Regions from separate parts of the Pseudomonas sp. MH9.3 genome, predicted to be linked through region 1. Evidence: predicted binding sites of a transcription regulator. Region 1 holds the regulator's gene; the other holds the start of a gene.
The links. Region 1 encodes sigma-54, which starts transcription at its own class of promoters, with help from an activator protein. Its sites were predicted from a motif close to ANTGGCATNNANNTTGCTNT; they were not measured.

Region 1 (19,424 bases):
ATCACCCGTTTCCTACGTCGAGCGTCTTGCGCGCGGCAAGGCAACGGCGGGTTTCGCCGTGCTTGAAACACCCTTCAATGCCTGTGTGCTGGGGGCTGACACGGCGGTGATTGTCGATGGCCGGATTCTCGGCAAACCCGTGGACCAGGCCGATGCCCTGGCGATGTTGATGGCCCTCGCGGGAAATGAACACGAGGTGCTGACCGCCGTTGCCCTGACGGAGGGTCAGCGCTGCGAAACCCTATGCGTCAGCAGCCGTGTACGTTTTCGCGAGATTGGCGTCGAAGAGGCGACCGCCTACTGGCACAGTGGCGAACCCCGGGACAAGGCGGGTGGCTATGCTATCCAGGGGCTGGGGTCGGTGTTTGTTGCCGGGCTCAATGGCAGCTATTCCGCCGTGGTCGGGCTGCCGGTGTGCGAAACCGCGCAACTGCTTAGCCGATTCGGCATACCCTGTTGGCAAAACCTTACCGTGCGCTGAACGCCGTATTACAGCGCCAAGCCTTGAGCGATCGGTCACTATTGTGAAAACGCCAGAACGAGACCCAGCCATGAGTGAAGAGATTCTGATCAATATCACGCCGATGGAATCGCGCGTGGCAGTGGTAGAGAACGGTGTTCTGCAAGAAGTGCATGTCGAGCGCACCCAGAAGCGCGGGATCGTCGGCAACATCTATAAAGGCAAGGTGGTGCGCGTGCTGCCGGGGATGCAGGCGGCGTTTATCGACATCGGCCTGGACCGTGCGGCATTTATTCACGCGTCGGAGATCTCTCTGCGCGAAGGGCCCGCGGTGGAGAGCATCAGTGCCCTGGTGCATGAAGGGCAGAGCCTGGTGGTGCAAGTCACCAAGGACCCCATCGGCTCCAAAGGCGCGCGGCTGACGACACAGCTGTCGATTCCTTCGCGTTATCTGGTGTACATGCCGCGTACCGCCCATGTCGGCATTTCCTTGAAGATCGAAGACGAAGGCGAGCGCGAACGCCTGAAAAAAGTGGTCAGCGACTGCGTGGCGGCCGAAGGCATCAAGGAAGCCGGCGGCTTCATCCTGCGCACCGCCGCCGAGGGCGCCGGTGCCGATGAAATCCTCATGGACATCCGCTACCTGCGGCGTCTGTGGGACCAGATCGGCGAGCAGATCAAGACCATTGGCGCGCCCAGCGTCATCTATGAAGATCTCGGCCTGGCGCTGCGTACCCTGCGCGACCTGGTCAGCCCGAAAATCGAAAAAATTCGCATCGACTCGCGCGAAACCTTCCAGCGCACCACCCAATTTGTCGCCGAACTGATGCCGGAAATTGCCGACCGCCTGGAGCATTACCCTGGCGAGCGGCCAATCTTCGACCTGTATGGCGTCGAAGACGAGATCCAGAAAGCCCTTGAGCGCAAGGTGCCGCTCAAGTCCGGCGGCTATCTGGTGGTGGACCCGGCGGAAGCCATGACCACCATCGACGTCAACACGGGGGCATTTGTCGGCCATCGCAACCTGGAAGAGACCATCTTCAAGACCAACCTTGAAGCGGCCACCGCGATTGCCCGCCAACTGCGCCTGCGCAACCTGGGCGGGATCATCATCATCGACTTCATCGACATGGAAGATGAAGAGCACCAACGCCAGGTGTTGCGCACCCTTGAGAAGCAATTGGAGCGTGATCACGCCAAGACCAATATCATCGGCATCACCGTGCTGGGCCTGGTGCAGATGACCCGCAAACGCACCCGCGAAAGTCTCGAACAGGTGTTGTGCGAACCCTGCAGCAGTTGCCAGGGGCGCGGAAAATTGAAAACCCCGGAAACGGTTTGCTACGAGATTTTCCGGGAAATCCTGCGCGAGGCACGGGCCTACCAGGCTGAAGGTTATAGAGTGCTGGCTAACCAGAAAGTGGTCGATCGGCTGCTGGACGAAGAGTCCGGCAACGTCGCTGAGCTGGAGGTGTTTATCGGGCGCACGATTCGCTTCCAGGTCGAAACCATGTATTCCCAGGAACAATACGACGTGGTGCTGCTCTGATCCCCAATCGCTTGTTTTCTTCGAGCCCGGCAGACCTTGATCTGCCGTCCGCCCACCGAGTTGAGGGTCGCCTGACATGGAGCGTCTGATACGCTTTTTTGCCGCTTTGACCCGCTGGGGCCTGGGCCTGTGCGCGCTGCTGCTGGTCTTGGCGGCGGTGTACGTGAGCCTGGGGCGTGAATTGACCCCGTTGGTGGCTGAATACCGTGCCGAGATCGAGGCCAAGGCCCAGTCGGCGGTGGGCATGCCCCTGCGTATCGGCAGCCTGGAAGGGCGCTGGAGCGGCTTTGCTCCCGTGTTGCTGGCTCACGATGTGATGGTCGGCGAGGGCAACAGCGCCTTGCGCCTGGACCAGGTCGAAGTGGTGCCGGATATCTGGGCCAGCCTGATTGCCCGTGAAGTGCGCCTTGCCCACCTGCAAGTCAGCGGCCTGCAATTGAGCGTCAAGGAAGACAAGGATGGCCACTGGGCCCTGCAGGGCTTGCCGCTGCCGGATGACCAGCCGCTGGACCCGCAGCAGTTGCTCGAGCGCATGCAGCGGGTCAAGCGGGTGTCGGTGCTCGACAGCCAGGTCACCCTGCAACCCTTCGATCAGGCGCCGGCGACCCTCACCTACGTTGGCCTGAGCCTGCACACCGGCACCGATCGCCAACGCCTGGATGCGCGCCTGACCCTTCCCGATGGCCAGCCGCTGGCCCTCAACCTGCGCACGCGCATCCGTGCCAGCCAATGGCAGGACGGCGAAGTCCAGGCTTACCTGAGCCTGCCCCAGAGCGATTGGGCCAAGTGGATTCCCGCCCGCCTCACTCAGCAATGGACACTCAGCGAGTTCAAGTCCGGCGGAGAATTTTGGCTGACCTGGGCCAAGGGCACCGTGCAAAGCGCTGCGGCGCGTCTCAACGCTCCCGAGATAAAAGGCAGTTATGCCGGGCGCAAGCCGGTGCATATCGAGAATTTTGCCCTGACGGCGTACCTGCAGCGCAGTGACACAGGCCTTAAGGTGCTGTTTGATTCGCTGGCGATGAACCTCGGCGACAACCGCTGGGAATCGCGCCTGCAATTGCAGCAGGCGCTGGCGACCGACAAGGCTCCGGAAACCTGGAAGTTGCAGGCCGATCGCGTGGACCTGACCCCGATTACTCCCCTGTTGAATGCCCTGGCGCCGCTGCCTGAAGGCTTCGCCAAAACCATCGCACACCTCAAGGCCACCGGCCTGCTGCGCAATGTGCTGGTGGATTTCCGCCCGGAGGACAGCACCGACCAAAAACTCAGCTTCGCCGCCAATCTTGAGCGCGTGGGTTTCGATGCCTATTCCGGCGCGCCGGCGGCGCGCAACGTGTCCGGCAGCATCAGCGGCGACCTGGGCCAGGGCGAGTTGCGCATGGACAGCAAGGATTTTTCCCTGCACCTGGACCCGATCTTCGCCAAGCCCTGGCAATACATCCAGGCCAATGCGCGGCTGACCTGGAAGCTGGATAAACAAGGCTTCACCCTGATCGCCCCGTATATCAAGGTGCTGGGCGAAGAGGGCAAGGTGGCCGCCGACTTCCTGATTCGCCTGCATTTCGATCATAGCCAGGAAGACTACATGGACCTGCGGGTGGGCATGGTCGATGGCGATGGGCGCTTTACGCCCAAGTACTTGCCGGCGGTGCTGAGCCCGGCTCTGGATGAGTGGCTGCGCACTGCGATTCTCAAAGGCGCGGTCGACCAGGGTTTCTTCCAGTATCAGGGGTCGTTGAACCATAACGCGTTGCCGGCTTCGCGCAACATCAGTCTGTTCTTCAAGGTGCATGACGCCGAGCTGGCGTTCCAGCCGGGCTGGCCTCATGTGAGCAAGGTCAACGGCGAAGTGTTCGTCGAGGAAAGCGGCGTGCGCATTCTGGCCAGCAAGGGCCAGTTGCTCGACACAAAGGTCAAGGACGTCTACGTCAATATTCCCCATGCCCCTGCGGGCAAGGACAGCCACCTGCTGTTGACCGGTGGTTTTTCCGGCGGCCTGGGCGATGGCCTGAAAATTTTGCAGGAAGCGCCGATTGGTACGGCGTCGACCTTTGCCGGATGGAAAGGCGAGGGCGATCTGCAAGGCAAGCTGGACCTGGATGTGCCGCTGGCCAAAGGCACCGAGCCGAAGATCGTGGTGGACTTCCAGACCGACAAGGCCCGCCTGCAGTTGGCCGATCCGACCCTGGACCTCAACCAACTGACGGGGAATTTCCGTTTCGACAGTGCCAAGGGCTTGAGCGGCGATCAAATCAGCGCCCAGGCGTTCGATCGGCCCATCAGCGCGCAGATCTTCGCCGAAGGCAGGCCGGGTGCTATCAGCACCCGCGTGGTCGCCAAGGGTCAGGTCACGGTCAAGCGGCTGACTGACTGGCTGAACGTTACCCAGCCGCTGCCCGTATCCGGCGATATCCCCTACCAGTTACAAGTCATCCTTAATGGCGCAGACAGTCAGTTGATGGTCAATTCCGACCTCAAGGGTGTGGCGGTGGATCTGCCGGCGCCGTTTGGCATGCCAGCGAGCCAGGGCCGAGACAGCACGTTCCGCATGACCCTGCAGGGCGCCGAACGGCGTTACTGGTTTGATTACGGGGAGCTGGCGAACTTCACCTTTGCCGCACCACCGGACAACTTCAATGAGGGGCGCGGCGAGTTGTTCCTCGGTGATGGCGATGCAGTGCTGCCGGGTGCGAAAGGCCTGCGCATTCGCGGCGTGCTGTCGGAGCTGGATATCGATCCGTGGAAGAAACTGGTTGGCCGTTACGCCGGTAATGACCCGGGTGGCAGCGCCAAGCAACTGCTCAGTGGCGCGGATTTCAAGGTCGGCAAGCTGACAGGCTTTGGCAAGCAGTTCGATCAGGTCAGCCTGCTGCTGGACCGCAAACCGGCGGCCTGGGGCCTGCAACTCGACAGCCAGCAGGCCAAAGGCTCGGTGAACCTGCCGGATGCGAAGGGCGCGCCCATCGCGATCAACCTGCAGTACGTAAAACTGCCTGCGGTTGACCCGACCGTGCAGGCGGATGAAAACGCGCCGGACCCGCTGGCCGACATCGACCCCAAGGACATTCCCGCGCTGGATATCAACATCGAGCAGTTGTTCCAGGGCCCGGACCTGATCGGTGCGTGGTCGCTGAAAATTCGGCCGACGGCCAAGGGCCTGGCCTTCAACAACCTGGACCTGGGCCTCAAGGGCTTGCAGCTCAAGGGCGCGGGCGGTTGGGAAGGCACGGCCGGCGACAGCAGCAGTTGGTACAAAGGGCGCCTGGACGGCAAGAATATTGCCGATGTGCTCAAGGGCTGGGGCTTTGCGCCTACCGTGACCAGTCAGGAGTTTCACCTCGATGTGGACGGCCGCTGGCCGGGTTCGCCGGCGTGGGTCGGGCCAAAGCGCTTCTCCGGCATGCTCGATGCCGATTTCCGCCAGGGGCAATTTGTCGAAGTCGAGGGCGGCGCCCAGGCGTTGCGCGTGTTTGGCCTGCTCAACTTCAACTCCATCGGTCGTCGCCTGCGGCTGGACTTCTCCGACCTGCTCGGCAAGGGCTTGAGCTATGACCGGGTCAAAGGCCTGCTGGCGGCCAGTGATGGCGTGTTTGTAACGCGAGAGCCGATCACCATGACCGGGCCTTCGACCAACCTTGAACTCAATGGCACCCTGGACCTGGTGGCCGACCGCGTGGATGCCAAGCTGCTGGTGACCCTGCCGGTGACCAACAACCTGCCGATTGCGGCACTGATTGTCGGCGCGCCAGCCATCGGTGGTGCGCTGTTTCTGATCGACAAGCTGATCGGTGACCGCGTTTCGCGCTTCGCCAGCGTGCAATACACCGTGCAAGGGCCGTGGAAGGATCCGAAGATTACCTTCGACAAGCCTTTCGAAAAGGCCAAGTGAGACTTGATGGAGTAGCCTGTGGCTATTCTTTTATGGAGTATCGGCCATGACGTTTGCGGTAATTCAGATGGTCAGCCAGAGCGACGTGCTGGCCAACCTGGCCGAGGCCCGGCGCCTGCTGGAGCAGGCCGCCCAGAGCGGTGCCCGGCTGGCGGTGCTGCCGGAAAACTTCGCCGCCATGGGCCGCCGCGACGTGGCCGATATCGGCCGAGCCGAAGCCTTGGGCGAAGGCCCGATCCTGCCATGGTTGAAACAGGCCGCCCGCGACCTCACCTTATGGATAGTGGCCGGCACATTGCCGTTGCCGCCCAGGGATCAGCCGAATGCCAAGTCCACTGCCTGCTCGCTGCTGATCGATGATCGCGGTGAGGTGGTTGCCCGTTACGACAAACTGCACCTGTTCGACGTCGACGTGGCGGATGCCCGGGGTCGCTATCGTGAATCCGACGACTATGCTTTTGGCAGCACTGTAATAGTGGCGGACACCCCCGTCGGGCGACTGGGCCTGACGGTGTGTTACGACCTGCGCTTCCCGGAGTTGTACAGCGAGTTGCGTGCGGCGGGCGCTGAGCTGATCAGCGCGCCCTCGGCCTTTACGGCGGTCACCGGCGCTGCGCATTGGGACGTGCTGATCCGCGCGCGGGCCATCGAAACCCAGTGCTATGTGCTGGCGGCGGCTCAGGGCGGCGTGCACCCGGGCCCAAGGGACACTCACGGACATGCCGCCATCGTTGACCCTTGGGGTCGCGTGCTGGCGCAACAGGACCAAGGCGAAGCGGTGTTGCTGGCCGCACGCGACAGCACGGAACAGGCGTCGATACGGGCGCGCATGCCGGTGGTGAATCACCGGCGCTTTTTCTCGCAGGGCGCGCAGCGACCTGCTTCAGAACGATGAATTTAAGGCCAAACCTATGAGCGAGTTGTTGTCCTCAGTCAGTGAACACCTCCTGGCACCCGGTGGCGTGACCATCGAAAGCTTGCAAACCGTGCTCGGTGACCTGGCCGGGCCAGGTATCGATGCGGCCGACCTGTATTTTCAGGGGCAGATTTCCGAGTCCTGGTCGCTGGAAGACGGCATCGTCAAGGAAGGCAGTTTCAACCTCGACCAGGGCGTGGGCGTGCGTGCGCAATCGGGCGAAAAGACCGGGTTTGCCTACAGCAACGCGATCACCCTCGAAGCGCTGGGCCAGGCTGCGCGTGCCGCGCGTTCGATCTCCCGCGCCGGCCAGAATGGCACAGTGCAGGCGTTCAGCACCCGGGATGTCGCCCAGTTGTACGGCCCGGATAACCCGCTCGAAGTGATCAGCCGTGCGGAAAAGGTCGAGCTGCTCAAGCGCATCGACGCCGCCACCCGTGCGCTGGACCCGCGAATCCAGCGAGTCACCGTAAGCATGGCCGGGGTGTGGGAGCGCATCCTGGTGGCGTCCACTGACGGCAGCCTGGCAGCGGATGTGCGCCCACTGGTGCGTTTCAATGTCAGCGTGATCGTCGAACAGAACGGCCGCCGCGAACGCGGAGGGCATGGCGGCGGCGGGCGCACCGACTACCGGTATTTCCTCGCTGACGACCGCGCCATGGGGTACGCCCGCGAAGCGCTGCGCCAAGCGCTGGTCAATCTGGAAGCCATTCCGGCGCCTGCGGGCACGTTGCCGGTGGTGCTGGGGTCCGGTTGGTCCGGCGTGCTGCTTCACGAAGCGGTGGGCCATGGCCTGGAAGGTGACTTCAACCGCAAGGGCAGTTCGGCCTATAGCGGGCGCATGGGCGAAATGGTTGCGTCCAAACTGTGCACGATTGTTGATGACGGCACGCTGGCCGGCCGTCGTGGCTCGTTGACGGTGGACGATGAAGGCACGCCGACCGAGTGCACCACCCTGATCGAGAACGGCGTGCTCAAGGGCTACATGCAGGACAAGCTCAATGCCCGCCTGATGGGCGTGGCGCGTACCGGTAACGGTCGTCGCGAGTCCTACGCTCACCTGCCGATGCCGCGCATGACCAACACCTACATGCTCGGCGGCGAAAGCGACCCGGCGGAAATCATTGCGTCGGTCAAGCGCGGGATCTATTGCGCCAACCTCGGCGGCGGCCAGGTTGATATCACCAGCGGCAAGTTCGTGTTTTCCACCAGCGAGGCGTACCTGATCGAAGACGGCAGGATTACTGCGCCGGTCAAAGGGGCGACCTTGATTGGCAACGGTCCGGAAGCGATGAGCAAGGTGTCGATGGTCGGTAATGACCTGTCGCTGGACAGCGGCGTGGGCACATGCGGCAAGGATGGGCAGTCGGTGCCGGTGGGTGTCGGCCAGCCAACGCTGAAGATTGATGCGATCACCGTGGGTGGCACGGGGTCGTAAGAGATGGAGCTTCGGGTGGCGCAGACCGCCACCCGGGGAAGAGGATCAGCGCAGGCCGCGTTGAGTCTCGTCCAGCTCACGGATGTACTTGAAGATTTTACGGCTGGTGGCTGGCGCCTTGTTATGCGCCTGCTCGTGCTGGGCCTGACGGATCAGGGAGCGCAGTTGCTGGCGGTCCGCGTCCGGGTAGTCCAGCACGAATTTCTCCAGCACGGCGTCATCGCCCGCAATCAGGCGGTCACGCCAACGTTCCAGGTTGTGGAAGCGTTCGTTGTACTGGCGAGTGGAGGCATCGGTTTGATCAAGCAGGGCCAGGATGGCGTCAATGTCCTGATCGCGCATCAATTTGCCGATAAACATGATGTGCCGTTTACGCGCGATATTCGCGCTGTGCTTGGGCGCATCGGCCAGCGCCCGGCGCATTTCGTCGGTCAGTGGCAGTTTGGCAATCAAATCTTTCTTGAGCGTTGTAAGGCGCTCGCCGAGGTCAACCAGCGCATGCAGCTCGCGTTTGACCTGGGTTTTGCTTTTCTCCCCATCGAGGGAGTCGTCGTAAGAATCAACCATGGTGGCAGTCCGCAAAGAAACGCCGCCATGATAACCAGTCGGGGGCCGCTTGTCCGGCCCGGTCGCTCGATGGCCTTAACCGAAAGCAGATTTTGAGTGGAGAAAACCATGAGTGCAGCCCAAAGCGTCGGTCCGCAAGCGTTACCGGCACTGCAGGAACAAGTCGAGCAGATCCTTGCCGAGGCCAAGCGCCAGGGGGCCGCTGCCTGTGAAGTGGCGGTGTCGCTGGAGCAGGGGCTGTCGACTTCGGTGCGTCAGCGGGAAGTGGAAACTGTCGAGTTCAACCGTGACCAGGGGTTTGGCATCACCCTGTACGTCGGTCAGCGCAAAGGCTCGGCGAGCACCTCGGCCAGCGGCCCGGACGCGATACGCGAAACCGTCGCCGCCGCCCTGGCGATTGCCAGGCACACTTCCGAGGACGAAAGCTCGGGCCTGGCCGACAAGGCGCTGATGGCCAGGGACGTGCAGGACTTCGATCTGTTCCACGCCTGGGACATCACGCCTGAGCAGGCGATCGAACAGGCGCTGACGTGTGAGGCCGCGGCGTTCGACGCAGATGCCCGCATCAAGAACGCCGATGGCACCACGTTGAGCACTCACCAGGGTTGCCGTGTGTATGGCAACAGCCATGGGTTTATCGGTGGTTATGCGTCGACTCGTCACAGTTTGAGCTGCGTCATGATTGCCGAAGCCAATGGCCAGATGCAGCGTGACTACTGGTACGACGTAAATCGCCAGGGCGAGTTGCTGGCCGACCCGGTCAGCATCGGCCAGCGCGCAGCACAGCGCGCCGCGAGCCGCCTCGGTGCGCGCCCGGTGCCAACCTGTGAAGTGCCGGTGCTGTTTTCCGCAGAGCTGGCCGGGGGCTTGTTCGGCAGTTTCCTGGGGGCGATTTCCGGTGGCAACCTGTACCGCAAATCCTCTTTCCTTGAGGGGGCTATCGGTCAGACGCTGTTTCCGGAGTGGATGACCATCGATGAGCGTCCGCACCTGATGCGCGCGATGGGCAGTTCATCGTTCGACGGTGATGGCCTGGCCACCTATGCCAAGCCGTTCGTCGAGCAGGGTGAGTTGGTGTCCTATGTGCTGGGTACCTACGCCGGTCGCAAGCTCGGCCTGCCCAGCACCGCCAACGCTGGCGGCGTGCATAACCTGTTCGTGAGCCATGGCGATGAAGACCAGGCCGCGCTGTTGCGTCGTATGGGACGTGGCCTGCTGGTAACCGAACTGATGGGGCACGGCCTGAACATGGTCACCGGGGATTACTCGCGCGGCGCCGCGGGTTTCTGGGTGGAGAACGGCGAGATTCAGTTCGCGGTCCAGGAAGTCACTATCGCTGGCAACATGCGCGATATGTTCAAGCAGATCGTAGCGGTCGGGAATGATCTGGAACTGCGCAGCAACATTCGCACAGGTTCGGTACTGATCGAGCGGATGACAGTAGCGGGCAGCTGACCCACCCTTCGTCTCAAATAAAAAGCGCGCTATTCCACACGGATAGCGCGTTTTTTTTATGCCTGGATTGTCGACGGACCACGCTGCCGCCATTGCGTTGATTCTGATTATCATTTAATAATAAATATCATTACCGAATGAGAGTGGGTTATGAGTCGCGTCCTGCATGAAGATCCCTACCTCGAAAGCTGGCGCTGGATGAGCCGTCAGATTCGCTGCGGCCTCGATCCCAACGAGCCGCGCCTGATCGAGCATTACCTCAACGAGGGTCGTTACCTCGCGTGCTGTACGGCGACTCACCCGTGGACAATTGCTGAAACCTCATTCCGCTTGCTGATCGACACCGCCAGCGATATTGCCCTGCCGTGGCACTGGCGATCGCTGTGCCTGGATCAGGCCTGGCGCCCGCTGCGCGACCTGGAAAAACTTTCCAGCTGTGCCTGTCGCCTCAAGCGCTGGCAGGCGTTTGCCTGGCAATTGGCGACGTGCCAATTGCAGCCCTCCCTTTCTGTTTCTGACCTGGTGCAAGGATCCTCCGATGAGTAACACCCGTATCGAACGCGACAGCATGGGCGAACTGCACGTACCGGCCGAGGCTCTGTACGGCGCCCAGACCCAGCGCGCCGTGGACAACTTCCCGATCAGCCATCAGCGCATGCCGGCGCCCTTCATTCGCGCGCTGATCCTGGCCAAGGCCGCCGCCGCCAAGGCCAATGTCGAGCTCAAACAGATCAGCGAAGGGCAGGGCAAGGCCATCGTCGACGCCGCCCAGGGTTTGCTCGAAGGCGACTTCATGCGCCACTTCCCGGTGGATATCTTCCAGACCGGTTCCGGCACCAGCTCCAACATGAACGCCAACGAAGTGATCGCCACCCTCGCCAGCCGCCTGCTGGGCGAGGGGGTCAACCCCAACGATCACGTCAACTGCGGGCAAAGCAGCAACGACATCATCCCCACCACCATTCACGTCAGCGCAGCAATGGTTTTGCATGAGCAAACGTTACCGGCGCTGCTGCATCTGGTGCAGGTTATCGAGCAGAAAGCCGAGCAGGTGCATCCGTTCATCAAGACCGGCCGCACCCATCTGATGGACGCCATGCCGGTACGCATGAGTCAGGTGCTCAACGGCTGGGCGCAGCAGCTCAAGGCCAACATCGGGCATCTGCAGGACCTGCTGCCCAGTCTGCAGGCCCTGGCCCAGGGCGGCACCGCCGTGGGCACGGGCATCAACGCACATCCCGAATTCGCCGCGCGCTTCAGTCAGCAACTGAGCAGCCTGACCGGCGTGAAATTCACCCCGGGCAAGAACCTGTTCGCGCTGATCGGCTCCCAGGACACCGCCGTTGCGGTGTCGGGCCAACTGAAGGCGACCGCCGTGTCGCTGATGAAAATCGCCAATGACCTGCGCTGGATGAACTCGGGCCCATTGGCCGGCCTGGGCGAAATCGAACTGCAGGCTTTGCAGCCGGGTTCGTCGATCATGCCCGGCAAGGTCAACCCGGTAATCCCCGAGGCGACCGCCATGGTCGCCGCGCAGGTGATCGGCAATGACACGGTGATCACCATCGCCGGCCAGTCGGGCAACTTCGAACTCAACGTGATGCTGCCGATCATCGCCCAGAACCTGCTCAGCAGCCTCGAACTGCTGGGCAATTCCAGCCGTCTGCTGGCGGACAAGGCGATTGCCGGCTTCAAGGTCAACGAAGCCCGGCTCAAGGAAGCGTTGTCGCGCAACCCGATCCTGGTGACGGCACTCAACCCGATCATTGGTTACCAGAAGGCGGCTGAAATCGCCAAAAAGGCCTATCAGCAGGGTCGCCCGGTGATCGATGTCGCCCTTGAACACACTGACTTGCCGCGTAGCCAACTGGAGGTCCTGCTGGACCCGGAAAAGCTCACGGCCGGCGGCGTGTAATCACCGACCTGCTTTGGAGGCTCACCATGGAGCACTGGAAACGCACGATCGAACGGGCCAATCGCTGTTTTATGGCCGGTGAACTGGTTGAAGCTCGCGAGGCCTACCTGCAAGCCCTGGCCCTGGCGCAAGTGTTGTTCGAACGCTGGGCGGATGCCGACGAAGCGGTGGCGGCCTGCGTCATTTCCCATCACAACCTGGCGGACCTGCACCTGCGCCTGAACCAGCCTGAGGAAAGCGCCGAATACCTCTGCGCGGTCCATCAGCGCCTGTTGCAGACCATGCAGGACCCGCGTCTGCCGCCGCAACTGCGTGAGGCGGCATTGCGCCAAAGCAGCAAAACCTACGTCGAACTGCTGAATTTCATCAGCGATCACGGTGAATACCCACGCACTCATCGCCTGCTGGGCGGTGCCGCGGTGCAACCGACCCCGTCTCAATACGGAGCACATTGATATGAGTTACACCTTGCCTGCCTTGCCCTACGCCTACGATGCCCTGGAACCGCACATCGATGCGCAAACCATGGAAATCCACTACACCAGGCACCATCAGACCTACATCAACAACTTGAACGCTGCGGTTGATGGTACTGAGTTTGCCGACTGGCCGATTGAAAAGCTGGTGTCCAGCGTCCAGCAGTTGCCCGAGAAGTTGCGCGCTGCGGTGATCAATCAGGGCGGGGGCCATGCCAACCACTCGTTGTTCTGGGCCGTCATGTCGCCCAAAGGTGGCGGCAAGCCCGAAGGCGCACTGGGCAAGGCGATTGATCAGCAATTGGGCGGCTTCGAAAGCTTCAAGGAGGCATTCACCAAAGCCGCGCTGACCCGCTTCGGCAGCGGTTGGGCCTGGCTGAGCGTTACTCCGCAAAAGACCCTGGTGGTGGAAAGCAGCGGTAATCAGGACAGCCCGCTGATGAACGGCAATACCCCGATCCTGGGTCTGGACGTTTGGGAGCATGCGTATTACCTGCTGTACCAGAACCGCCGCCCGGAATACATCAACGCCTTCTACAGCGTTATCAACTGGCCCGAAGTGTCTGCACGCTATCAGGCCGCTGTGGGCTGACATTTATCTCCATAACAAGACCTAAGGCCGACTATGGGTACTGGAACACTGGCGATCAGCAGCGTGCGATTGTTTCGCTATGCGTTTGGCTCGCTGCTGCTGCTGGCAGGCACTGCATTGCTGGTGGCCCACGGGCTGGCCTGGCTGGACCTGGAACCGCGCATCCTGCGTGCCCTGCAGGGCGGTGCGCTCTGCGCGCTCGGCACAGCTTTGGGCGCGGTGCCCGTACTGGTAATCCGGCGCATGCCGGTGGCGTTGAGCGATACGCTATTGGGCTTCGGGGCGGGGGTGATGCTGGCTGCGACCGCCTTTTCGCTGGTGGTGCCGGGTATTTCCGCCGCCGAAAGCCTGGGGCTTTCGCCTTGGGCCGCCAGTGGCCTGATCAGTTTCGGCATCATGCTGGGCGCATTCGGGCTGTATCTGGTGGATCGCAAGGTTTCCGGCACCAGTCCGGAGATGTTGGTGGGCACACCGGATAAACCGGTCATCCCGCCTCGAATCTGGTTGTTTGTATTTGCCATCATCGCCCACAACATTCCGGAAGGTATGGCGGTGGGGGTGTCCGCCGGCGGCGGCATGCCGGATGCCGACAGCCTGGCGATGGGCATCGCGCTGCAGGATGTGCCGGAAGGACTGGTGATCGCGCTGGTACTGGCGGGAGCAGGTATGTCGCGGGTCAAGGCGTTCCTGATCGGCGCCGCTTCAGGCCTGGTGGAACCGGTGTTCGCCGTGCTCTGTGCCTGGCTGGTCACCCTTGCAGAAGTGCTGTTGCCATTGGGCCTGGCATTGGCTGCGGGCGCGATGCTGCTGGTGGTGACTCACGAAGTGATCCCCGAGTCGCGGCGCAATGGTCACGACAAGCTTGCCAGCCTTGGGTTGTGCCTGGGGTTTTGCTTGATGATGGTGATGGACACTGCCCTGGGTTAGGCCGCGCTGCTACTCAGGTTGGCGGTTATTCACCTTCGTCAAACTTGTTGTTGATCAACTCCACCAAGGCTGCCATCGCTTCATCCTCCTGCTCACCTTCGGTTTTCAGATGAATCGTGGTGCCCTTGCCCGCAGCCAGCATCATCATTGCCATGATGCTTTTGCCATCGACCATCGACTCCGGTGTACGCCCGGCGCGGATCTGGCAAGGAAACTTCCCGGCAACGCCGACGAATTTGGCCGAAGCCCGGGCGTGGAGGCCCAGCTTGTTGATAATTTGAATTTCCAGAGCGGGCATCGCGGAGGTGTTCCTTTCAGCTTAGGTCGCGGTGGCGGACCTGAACGTTCTTGAGGGTTTGCTGCAGCACCAGGCCAAGACGTTCTGTCAGGTAGACGGAGCGGTGGTGACCGCCGGTGCAGCCGATGGCTATGGTGACATAAGCGCGATTGCTCGCGGCAAAGCGCGGCAGCCATTTGAGCAGGTAGGTGGAGATGTCCTGGAACATATCCTCCACATCCGGTTGCGCGGCCAGGTAATCGATCACCGGCTGATCCAGACCGGATTGTTCGCGCAACTCTGGCTTCCAGTAAGGATTGGGCAGGCAGCGCACGTCGAACACCAGGTCGGCATCCACCGGCATGCCGCGTTTGAAGCCAAATGACTCGACCAGAAAGGCCGTACCGGGCTCAGGCTGATTGAGCAGACGCAGCTTGATGGCGTCGCGCAGCTGGTACAGGTTCAGGTTGGTGGTGTTGATCTTGAGGTCGGCCAGATCAATGATCGGCCCCAGCAGCGTGGTCTCGTCTTCGATGGCCTCGGCCAGCGAGCGGTTCGGGCTGCTCAGCGGGTGGCGCCGGCGGGTTTCGGAGAAACGCTTGAGCAGCGTCTCTTCGTCGGCGTCCAGGTACAGCACATCACAATGAATATGCTTGCCGCGCACTTCTTCGAGCAGTTCAGGGAACCGCGAGAGGTGGCTGGGCAGGTTGCGTGCATCAATCGAAACGGCGACCAGCGGTTGCGCCAATTCGGTATGGATAAGCGCGCGTTCGGCCAGTTCCGGCAGCAGGCCGGCGGGCAAATTATCGATGCAATAAAAACCGCTGTCTTCAAGCACATTGAGTGCGGTGCTTTTACCCGAGCCGGAGCGGCCACTGACAATGATCAGGCGCATGGTTATTGCTCGTCCAGCACAACCTGATACAACGCCTCATTGCTGCTGGCGTTGCGCAGTTTATGACGTACTTCCTTGCGGTCGAGCATGCTGGCGATCTGCCGAAGCAGTTCCAGGTGAGCATCGGTGGCCGCTTCCGGGACCAGCAAAACGAAGAGCAGGTCGACCGGAGCGCCGTCGATGGCATCGAAATCAATGGGTCTTTCCAGGTGCAGCAAGGCGCTGACCGGTGTGTCGCAGCCTTTGAGTCGGCAGTGAGGAATGGCGATGCCGTTGCCAAAACCGGTGGAGCCCAGTTTTTCACGGTCGATCAGGGCCTTGAACACGACCTGCTCATCCAGCTCGGGCACTTCCCGGCTGATCAGGTTGGCAATGTGTTCGAGGGCTTTTTTCTTACTGCCTCCCGGCGCGTTCACCAGGGAACGGCCGGGGGTCAGGATGGTTTCAAGTCGGATCATGGGGGGGAGTTAACGACCTGTACCTTGCATCAGGTGCAGATTCTTTTCCTTATGCTTTATGAGTTGGCGGTCGAGCTTGTCGTAGAGCGAGTCAATCGCCGCGTACATGTCTTCGTGTTCCGCATTGGCGACGAGCTTGGCATTCGGTACGTGCAGGGTGGCTTCGATTTTCTGCTTGAGCTTGTCGACCTCCATGATGACCTGCACATTGGTGATCTTGTCGAAATGCCCCGCAAGCTTGTTCAGCTTGCTCTCGGTGTATTCACGCAGGGGCTTGGTGACTTCCAGCTGGTGTCCACTGATGTTGACTTGCATACAGCTTCTCCTTCGTTGCCAGTGCATAAAGCGACAGGCGAAAAGCGCCTGCCACTGGAACGCTGTGGCCCGCCCGTCACATCAACCGCTTACGCTCGCTGGAAGGCGCAATCCCAAGGGATTCGCGATACTTGGCGACGGTTCGACGGGCGACCTGAATGCCTTGTGCCTCCAGTAAACCAGCGATCTTACTGTCACTCAATGGCTTTTTCTGATTTTCCGCGGCAACCAGTTTTTTGATGATTGCGCGAATCGCCGTGGACGAGCATTCGCCGCCTTCGGAGGTGCTGACGTGGCTGGAGAAAAAGTATTTCAGCTCATATATACCCCGCGGGGTATGCATGAATTTCTGTGTGGTGACCCGCGAAATCGTCGATTCGTGCATGCCCACCGCTTCCGCGATATCGTGCAGCACCAGCGGTTTCATCGCTTCGTCGCCGTACTCCAGGAAGCCGCGCTGATGCTCGACGATCTGGGTGGCCACTTTCATCAGGGTTTCGTTGCGGCTTTGCAGGCTCTTGATGAACCAGCGGGCTTCCTGCAACTGGTTGCGCATGAAGGTGTTGTCGGCACTGGTGTCGGCGCGGCGCACAAAGCCGGCGTACTGCGGGTTGACCCGCAGGCGCGGCACGGATTCCTGGTTCAACTCCACCAGCCAGCGCTCGTTGTCCTTGCGGACGATCACGTCGGGGACCACGTATTCGGCTTCGCTGGATTCGATCTGCGAGCCCGGCCTCGGGTTGAGGCTCTGCACCAGCTCGATGACCTGGCGCAGTTCATCTTCCTTGAGCTTCATGCGACGCATCAGCTGGCTATAGTCACGGCTGCCCAACAGGTCGATGTAGTCGGTAACCAGGCGCTGGGCTTCAGCGAGCCATGGCGTCCTGGCGGGCAATTGACGCAATTGCAGCAGCAGGCATTCACTGAGGTTGCGCGCACCGATACCGGCGGGCTCGAACTGCTGGATACGGTGCAGGACGGCTTCAATCTCGTCCAGCTCGATATCCAGTTCGGGGTCGAAAGCCTCCAGAATTTCGTCGAGCGTCTCGTCCAGATAGCCCTGGTTGTTGATGCAGTCGATCAGGGTGACGGCGATCAGGCGATCAGTGTCGGACATCGGCGCCAGGTTCAGCTGCCACAGCAGGTGGCTTTGCAGGCTCTCGCCGACGGAGGTGCGGGTGGTGAAGTCCCACTCGTCATCATCATTGCTGGGCAAGCTGCTCGCGCTGGTCTGGTAGACATCTTCCCAGGCGGTGTCCACGGGCAGTTCGTTGGGAATGCGTTCGTTCCAGTCGCCTTCCTCGAGGTTGTCCACCGTGGGGGCAGTTTCCTGATAGGAGGGTTCCTGCACGTCCGGGTTGGGTTTTTGCTCGATGTTGTCGGCCAGTGGGTCTGCATTATCGAAGTCGTCGCCTTCTTCCTGGCGTTCGAGCATCGGATTGGACTCCAGGGCCTCCTGGATTTCCTGTTGCAGGTCCAGGGTCGACAATTGGAGCAGGCGGATGGCCTGTTGCAGCTGCGGTGTCATCGTCAGCTGCTGGCCCATTCTCAGGACTAGCGATGGTTTCATGGCAGGGGCTTAACACCTTATTCGCCGGCGCAATGCGCCATCCACGACAGGGCGCGCGAGCGCCAAACATAAGCAAATTATATGCCTGATATCAGGTGCTTTGCCTAGAGCGCGATGACAATAAAAATACTGAAGTTTTCATTGACTCGCGCGCTCGTCGGCGAACGCCCTGATACCACCGTGTCTACAGGCGGAACTCGTGACCCAGGTACACTTCCTTGACCAGTTCGTTGGCCAGGATAGTCGCCGAATCGCCTTCGGCGATCAGTTGGCCATCGTTGACGATATAGGCGGTCTCGCAGATATCGAGGGTCTCACGGACGTTGTGGTCGGTGATCAGCACACCGATACCCTTGGCCTTGAGATGATGGATGATCTGCTTGATGTCGCCGACCGAAATCGGGTCGACGCCGGCAAACGGTTCGTCCAGCAGGATGAACTTGGGTGCCGTCGCCAGGGCGCGGGCGATTTCCACGCGGCGACGCTCACCACCGGACAGACTCATGCCGAGGTTGTCGCGAATGTGGTTGATGTGGAATTCCTGCAGCAGGCTTTCCAGCTCCTGACGGCGGCCGTCGCGGTCGAGTTCCTTGCGGGTCTCGAGGATCGCCATGATGTTGTCGGCAACCGACAGCTTGCGGAAAATCGACGCTTCCTGTGGCAGATAGCCGATACCGGCGCGTGCGCGACCGTGCATGGGCTGGTGGCTGACGTCGAGGTCGTCGATCAGCACACGCCCCTGGTCGGCCTGGACGAGGCCCACGATCATGTAGAAGCAGGTGGTCTTGCCGGCGCCGTTGGGGCCGAGCAAGCCGACGATCTGGCCGCTGTCGATCGACAGGCTGACGTCGCGCACGACCTGACGGCTTTTGTAGGCCTTGGCCAGATGCTGGGCTTTCAGGGTTGCCATTACTCGGCCTTCTTCTTCGGCTGGATAACCATGTCGATTCGCGGACGGGGTGCAGTGACCTTGGAGCCATTGGCGCGACCGGCGTTGGCGATCTGCTTCACGGTGTCATAGGTGATTTTTTCACCTTCCGTGGAGTTGCCATCGGGGCTCAGCACCTTGGCCTGGTCGATCAGCACGATGCGATTCTGCTGGGCGTGATACTGGATGGTCTTGCCGTAGCCCTTCATCGGGCCGGTATCGGCAGGGGCCTGCTTCTGCTCGAAGTAGGCCAGGTTACCCACCGACGTCACCACGTCGATGTCGCCAGCCGGGGTGCGGGTGAGGGTCACCGTGTTGCCGGTGATCTTCATCGAGCCCTGGGTGATGATGACGCCGCCGGTGTAGGTTGCGACGCCTTGCTTGTCATCGAGCTGAGCATCGTCAGCCGAGATGTGGATCGGTTGCTGGCTATCGTTCGGCAGAGCCCAGGCGCTCACGCTTCCCAGTGCTGCGCCCAGACCGAGCAAAATAGGGAGAGTTTTAACGAGCCTCATACTGTCCTCTTACGTTCGATAGCAGGTGTATCCTGCTTTCTTTCAAATACGCTTTCATTCCCTTGCCAGTCGATACACCGCCAGCGCCGTCGATTCTAACGTCTTGCTCGGTCTGCGCATATTGCCTTTGTGGGAATACGGTCATGCGACTGCTGGTAATGATGGTGTCGCGGTTCTGCGCGTCAGTTCGTGCGACGCGCACCGAGTCGATCAGTTCCACCTCGGTGCCGTCCGGGTTGACCTCGCCACGCTTGCTGGTCACGTGCCACGGGAACTCGG
Region 2 (3,553 bases), 1.2 Mb from region 1:
CCAGGCATGAAACGTGACATGTTCTCCGCCGGCGAAGGCTAGCAGTGCACTCAACACTGTAACGCTGGCACCTTTGATGACCGAGGAGCTATTGGCCAAGCGTGAAACTATTCCCTGAACAATGTTCAGGTATGCCACCCGCAGAGCGGCGCTGTCTGGACTAGACATTACTCATCCTTATACATCGAGGTTTTTCACAGTCCCGAACGCTGGGTTACGGGTGGCACATTGGTATCACAGGTGTATGACTTCGTAAACACCAGGCATCGCTGATGTTGTGAAGCTCAAAATAGGCGGAGCCCCCGGTTGCCGTGACCAATGATCGTACCCACGTTTCAGTAGCACTTCTAACCTCGCTGCAGCCCCCGTCTTTAATGGGATTGGCCGGAAGTTCAGTCGTGAGTGCCGGCGTAGCCTCAGTTGCATCTATTTCCGTACAGTTGCAATTATTTTCAATTGTCACACCCACCGCCCACCAGCGCCGGGCCGGATGCAGAGTGATGGGGTTGGCGAAACGGCCGATTGGGCCAGTGGCTCAAGGGCGCCAGGCTGACGACCGATTGAATCGCCGCGACTTCCAGCGCCTCCTGCTCACTCAGCGGGGGTAACAGACCGGGCAGGCGACTGGCGAGCAAGGTCTTGCCGGTGCCGGGCGGGCCGCTGAGCAGCAGGTTATGCGCGCCCGCCGCCGCGATCAGCAAGGCGCGCTTGGCCGAGAGCTGGCCCTGCACTTCGCTCAGGTCAGGATACGGCGTGTTCAGGTACTGCAAGCCGTCTGACTTGTAGGGCTCAATCGGCACATGCCCATTCAGGTGCGCGACCACCTGCAGCAGGTGATCCACCGCTATGACCTTCAACCCCGACGCCAGGCAGGCCTCCTCGGCATTCGCCCGCGGCACTATCAAGGTGCGCCCGGCCTTGCGCGCAGCCAGCGCCGCCGGCAGCACGCCTTTGACGGCGCGCACCTCGCCGGACAACGCCAATTCCCCGAGGCACTCCACGTCATCGAGCATCAACGTCGGCACCTGCACACTGGCCGCCAGAATGCCCAGCGCAATCGCTAAATCAAAACGCCCGCCGTCCTTGGGCAGGTCGGCGGGCGCGAGGTTGAGGGTGATGCGGCGCGACGGGTATTGCAGGGCCGAATTGAGAATGGCGCTGCGTACGCGGTCCTTGCTTTCCTTGACGGCGGTTTCGGGCAACCCCACCAGCGTCAGGGACGGCAAACCATTGGCCATATGCACCTCGACGGTGACGGCGGGCGCTTCGACGCCAACCTGGGCGCGGCTGTGGACGATGGCGAGGGACATGCTCGTTCCTTGAAATGGAGGGCCGCCTTGTGCGGGTTTTTCAAGGGTAGACGAGACTGGACAGAGCGAGGCGAGGAGGTTTTACAGAACGTATCCGGTGCACGACACAGGATAAATGTGGGAGGGGGCTGGCTCCCGATGGCAGTGTGTCAGGCGTCTATGGGGTGTATGACACGCCGATAACGGGAGCAAGCCCTCCCACAATTTTCGCGGTTATTCAGCGGCAGTGGGTGTCAGCCGCGCCTCCAGCTCTGCCACCTTCGCCTCCAGGCTCTCCAACCGCGCACGCGTGCGGGCCAATACCACCATCTGGCTGTCAAATTCTTCGCGGCTTACCAGGTCGAGTTTGCTGAAGCCGCTTTGCAGCAATGCCTTGAACTGGCTTTCGATTTCATTGCGGGGCAGCGGGGTGTCGCCGCTGAACAGGCGAGAGGCGTGGCCGCTCAGGGCGTCGAGGAAGTCTTTGGGCGCGAGCATGGGAAATATTCCGGAATAACTGTTGGCCGGCAGTGTATCACGCAGCGTCTATAGTCTTTTTCAAACGCGCAGACGCACGCTTTTCGCGCATCGCGCCGGGCGGCTGCGCACTGTTTTTGTGCGCATTGCGACCGCCAGGCTCACGTGCGTTGCGGCATAAACGGGCAAATGGCTGATTTAAGTGGTTTTTACGGAGCTGGCAAGGTTTCTGCTTAGTCGATCATGACCCATGCACTGATGCAGTCGTTGTGACGAATGCAGTGCGCCGATGGATCAGGGGTACAGGTTTCGTCACCAGTGGTTTGCTTGCGTTGCAACGGTGAATGCCGAGGCAACGATGCGTTACAAAGCCAGGCACTGCGCTTAGACTTGAGTCGGGTTTGTTTTCCTGGGGCAAGTCCACCAATTCGGGAGAGAGTTTTCATGAAGCTAGTCACTGCCATCATCAAGCCGTTCAAGTTGGACGATGTCCGCGAGTCATTGTCCGAGATCGGCGTGCAGGGCATTACCGTTACTGAGGTCAAAGGCTTCGGTCGGCAGAAGGGTCACACCGAGCTGTATCGCGGCGCGGAATACGTGGTGGATTTCCTGCCGAAGGTGAAGATTGATGTCGCCATTGACGACAAGGATCTTGACCGGGTTATCGAAGCGATAACCAAGGCCGCCAACACCGGCAAGATCGGTGACGGCAAGATCTTCGTGGTCAATCTGGAACAGGCTATTCGCATCCGTACCGGCGAAACCGATACCGACGCAATCTAAGCCGCCAAACCCCAACGCCCCAGGAGAAAACAATATGACTCTGCGTAAACTCGCAGGGCTCGGAGCCCTGTTGTCCATCGTAATGCCAAGCCTGGCCATGGCGGCAGACGAAGTGGCGGCTCCAGTCCTCAACTCCGGCGACACCGCCTGGATGCTGACCGCCACCGCCCTGGTGCTGTTCATGACCATCCCGGGCCTTGCGCTGTTCTACGGCGGCATGGTCCGCTCCAAAAATATTCTGTCGGTGATGATGCAGTGCTTTGCCATCACTGGCCTGATCAGCATCCTGTGGGTCGTCTACGGCTACAGCATCGCGTTCGATACCACCGGTATGGAACAGGGCGTGGTCAACTTCAACTCGTTCTTCGGCGGCATGGGCAAGGCGTTCCTGGCGGGCGTGACCCCGGCCAGCATCACCGGGCCTGCGGCGCTGTTCCCCGAAGCAGTGTTCATCACCTTCCAGATGACCTTCGCCATCATCACCCCGGCGCTGATCGTCGGTGCATTCGCCGAGCGCATGAAATTCTCCGCGATGCTGATCTTCATGGCCATCTGGTTCACCCTGGTCTATGCGCCGATTGCGCACATGGTCTGGAGTGGTAATGGCGGCCTGCTGTGGGACTGGGGCGTGCTGGACTTCGCCGGCGGCACCGTGGTGCACATCAACGCCGGTGTGGCTGGCCTGGTGGCGTGCATCGTGCTCGGCAAGCGTAAAGGTTTCCCGACCACCCCGATGGCTCCGCACAACCTGGGTTACACGCTGGTGGGCGCGGCGATGCTGTGGATCGGCTGGTTCGGTTTCAACGCCGGTTCCGCGGCGGCGGCCAATGGCACCGCTGGCATGGCGATGCTGGTGACCCAGATCGCTACCGCTGCCGCGGCGCTGGGCTGGATGTTCGCCGAGTGGATCGCGCACGGTAAGCCAAGCGCACTGGGTATTGCCTCGGGTGTTGTCGCCGGTCTGGTTGCCGTTACGCCGGCTGCCGGTACCGTGGGCCCGATGG

Region 2: glnK (P-II family nitrogen regulator) is a predicted target of sigma-54. The motif match lies at 1,983-2,002, and genes of this name have one in related genera.

The regions. Positions count from the first base shown of each region.
Region 1 covers NZ_CP133785.1:4,691,777-4,711,200, forward strand. The annotation lists gene RHM60_RS20800 (Maf family protein) at 1-481, shown strand, start outside; gene rng (ribonuclease G) at 552-2,009, shown strand; gene RHM60_RS20810 (YhdP family protein) at 2,086-5,901, shown strand; gene RHM60_RS20815 (carbon-nitrogen hydrolase family protein) at 5,948-6,796, shown strand; gene tldD (metalloprotease TldD) at 6,813-8,255, shown strand; gene yjgA (ribosome biogenesis factor YjgA) at 8,301-8,822, opposite strand; gene pmbA (metalloprotease PmbA) at 8,931-10,277, shown strand; gene RHM60_RS20835 (FagA protein) at 10,428-10,823, shown strand; gene RHM60_RS20840 (class II fumarate hydratase) at 10,816-12,192, shown strand; gene RHM60_RS20845 (hypothetical protein) at 12,219-12,647, shown strand; gene RHM60_RS20850 (superoxide dismutase) at 12,649-13,260, shown strand; gene RHM60_RS20855 (ZIP family metal transporter) at 13,294-14,187, shown strand; gene RHM60_RS20860 (HPr family phosphocarrier protein) at 14,213-14,485, opposite strand; gene rapZ (RNase adapter RapZ) at 14,502-15,359, opposite strand; gene ptsN (PTS IIA-like nitrogen regulatory protein PtsN) at 15,362-15,817, opposite strand; gene hpf (ribosome hibernation-promoting factor, HPF/YfiA family) at 15,827-16,132, opposite strand; gene RHM60_RS20880 (RNA polymerase factor sigma-54) at 16,209-17,702, opposite strand; gene lptB (LPS export ABC transporter ATP-binding protein) at 17,887-18,612, opposite strand; gene lptA (lipopolysaccharide transport periplasmic protein LptA) at 18,612-19,145, opposite strand; gene lptC (LPS export ABC transporter periplasmic protein LptC) at 19,132-19,424, opposite strand, start outside.
Region 2 covers NZ_CP133785.1:3,472,288-3,475,840, reverse strand. The annotation lists gene RHM60_RS15460 (hypothetical protein) at 1-168, opposite strand, end outside; partial or broken gene RHM60_RS15455 (YifB family Mg chelatase-like AAA ATPase) at 465-1,310, opposite strand; gene RHM60_RS15450 (accessory factor UbiK family protein) at 1,524-1,787, opposite strand; gene glnK (P-II family nitrogen regulator) at 2,211-2,549, shown strand; gene RHM60_RS15440 (ammonium transporter) at 2,584-3,553, shown strand, end outside.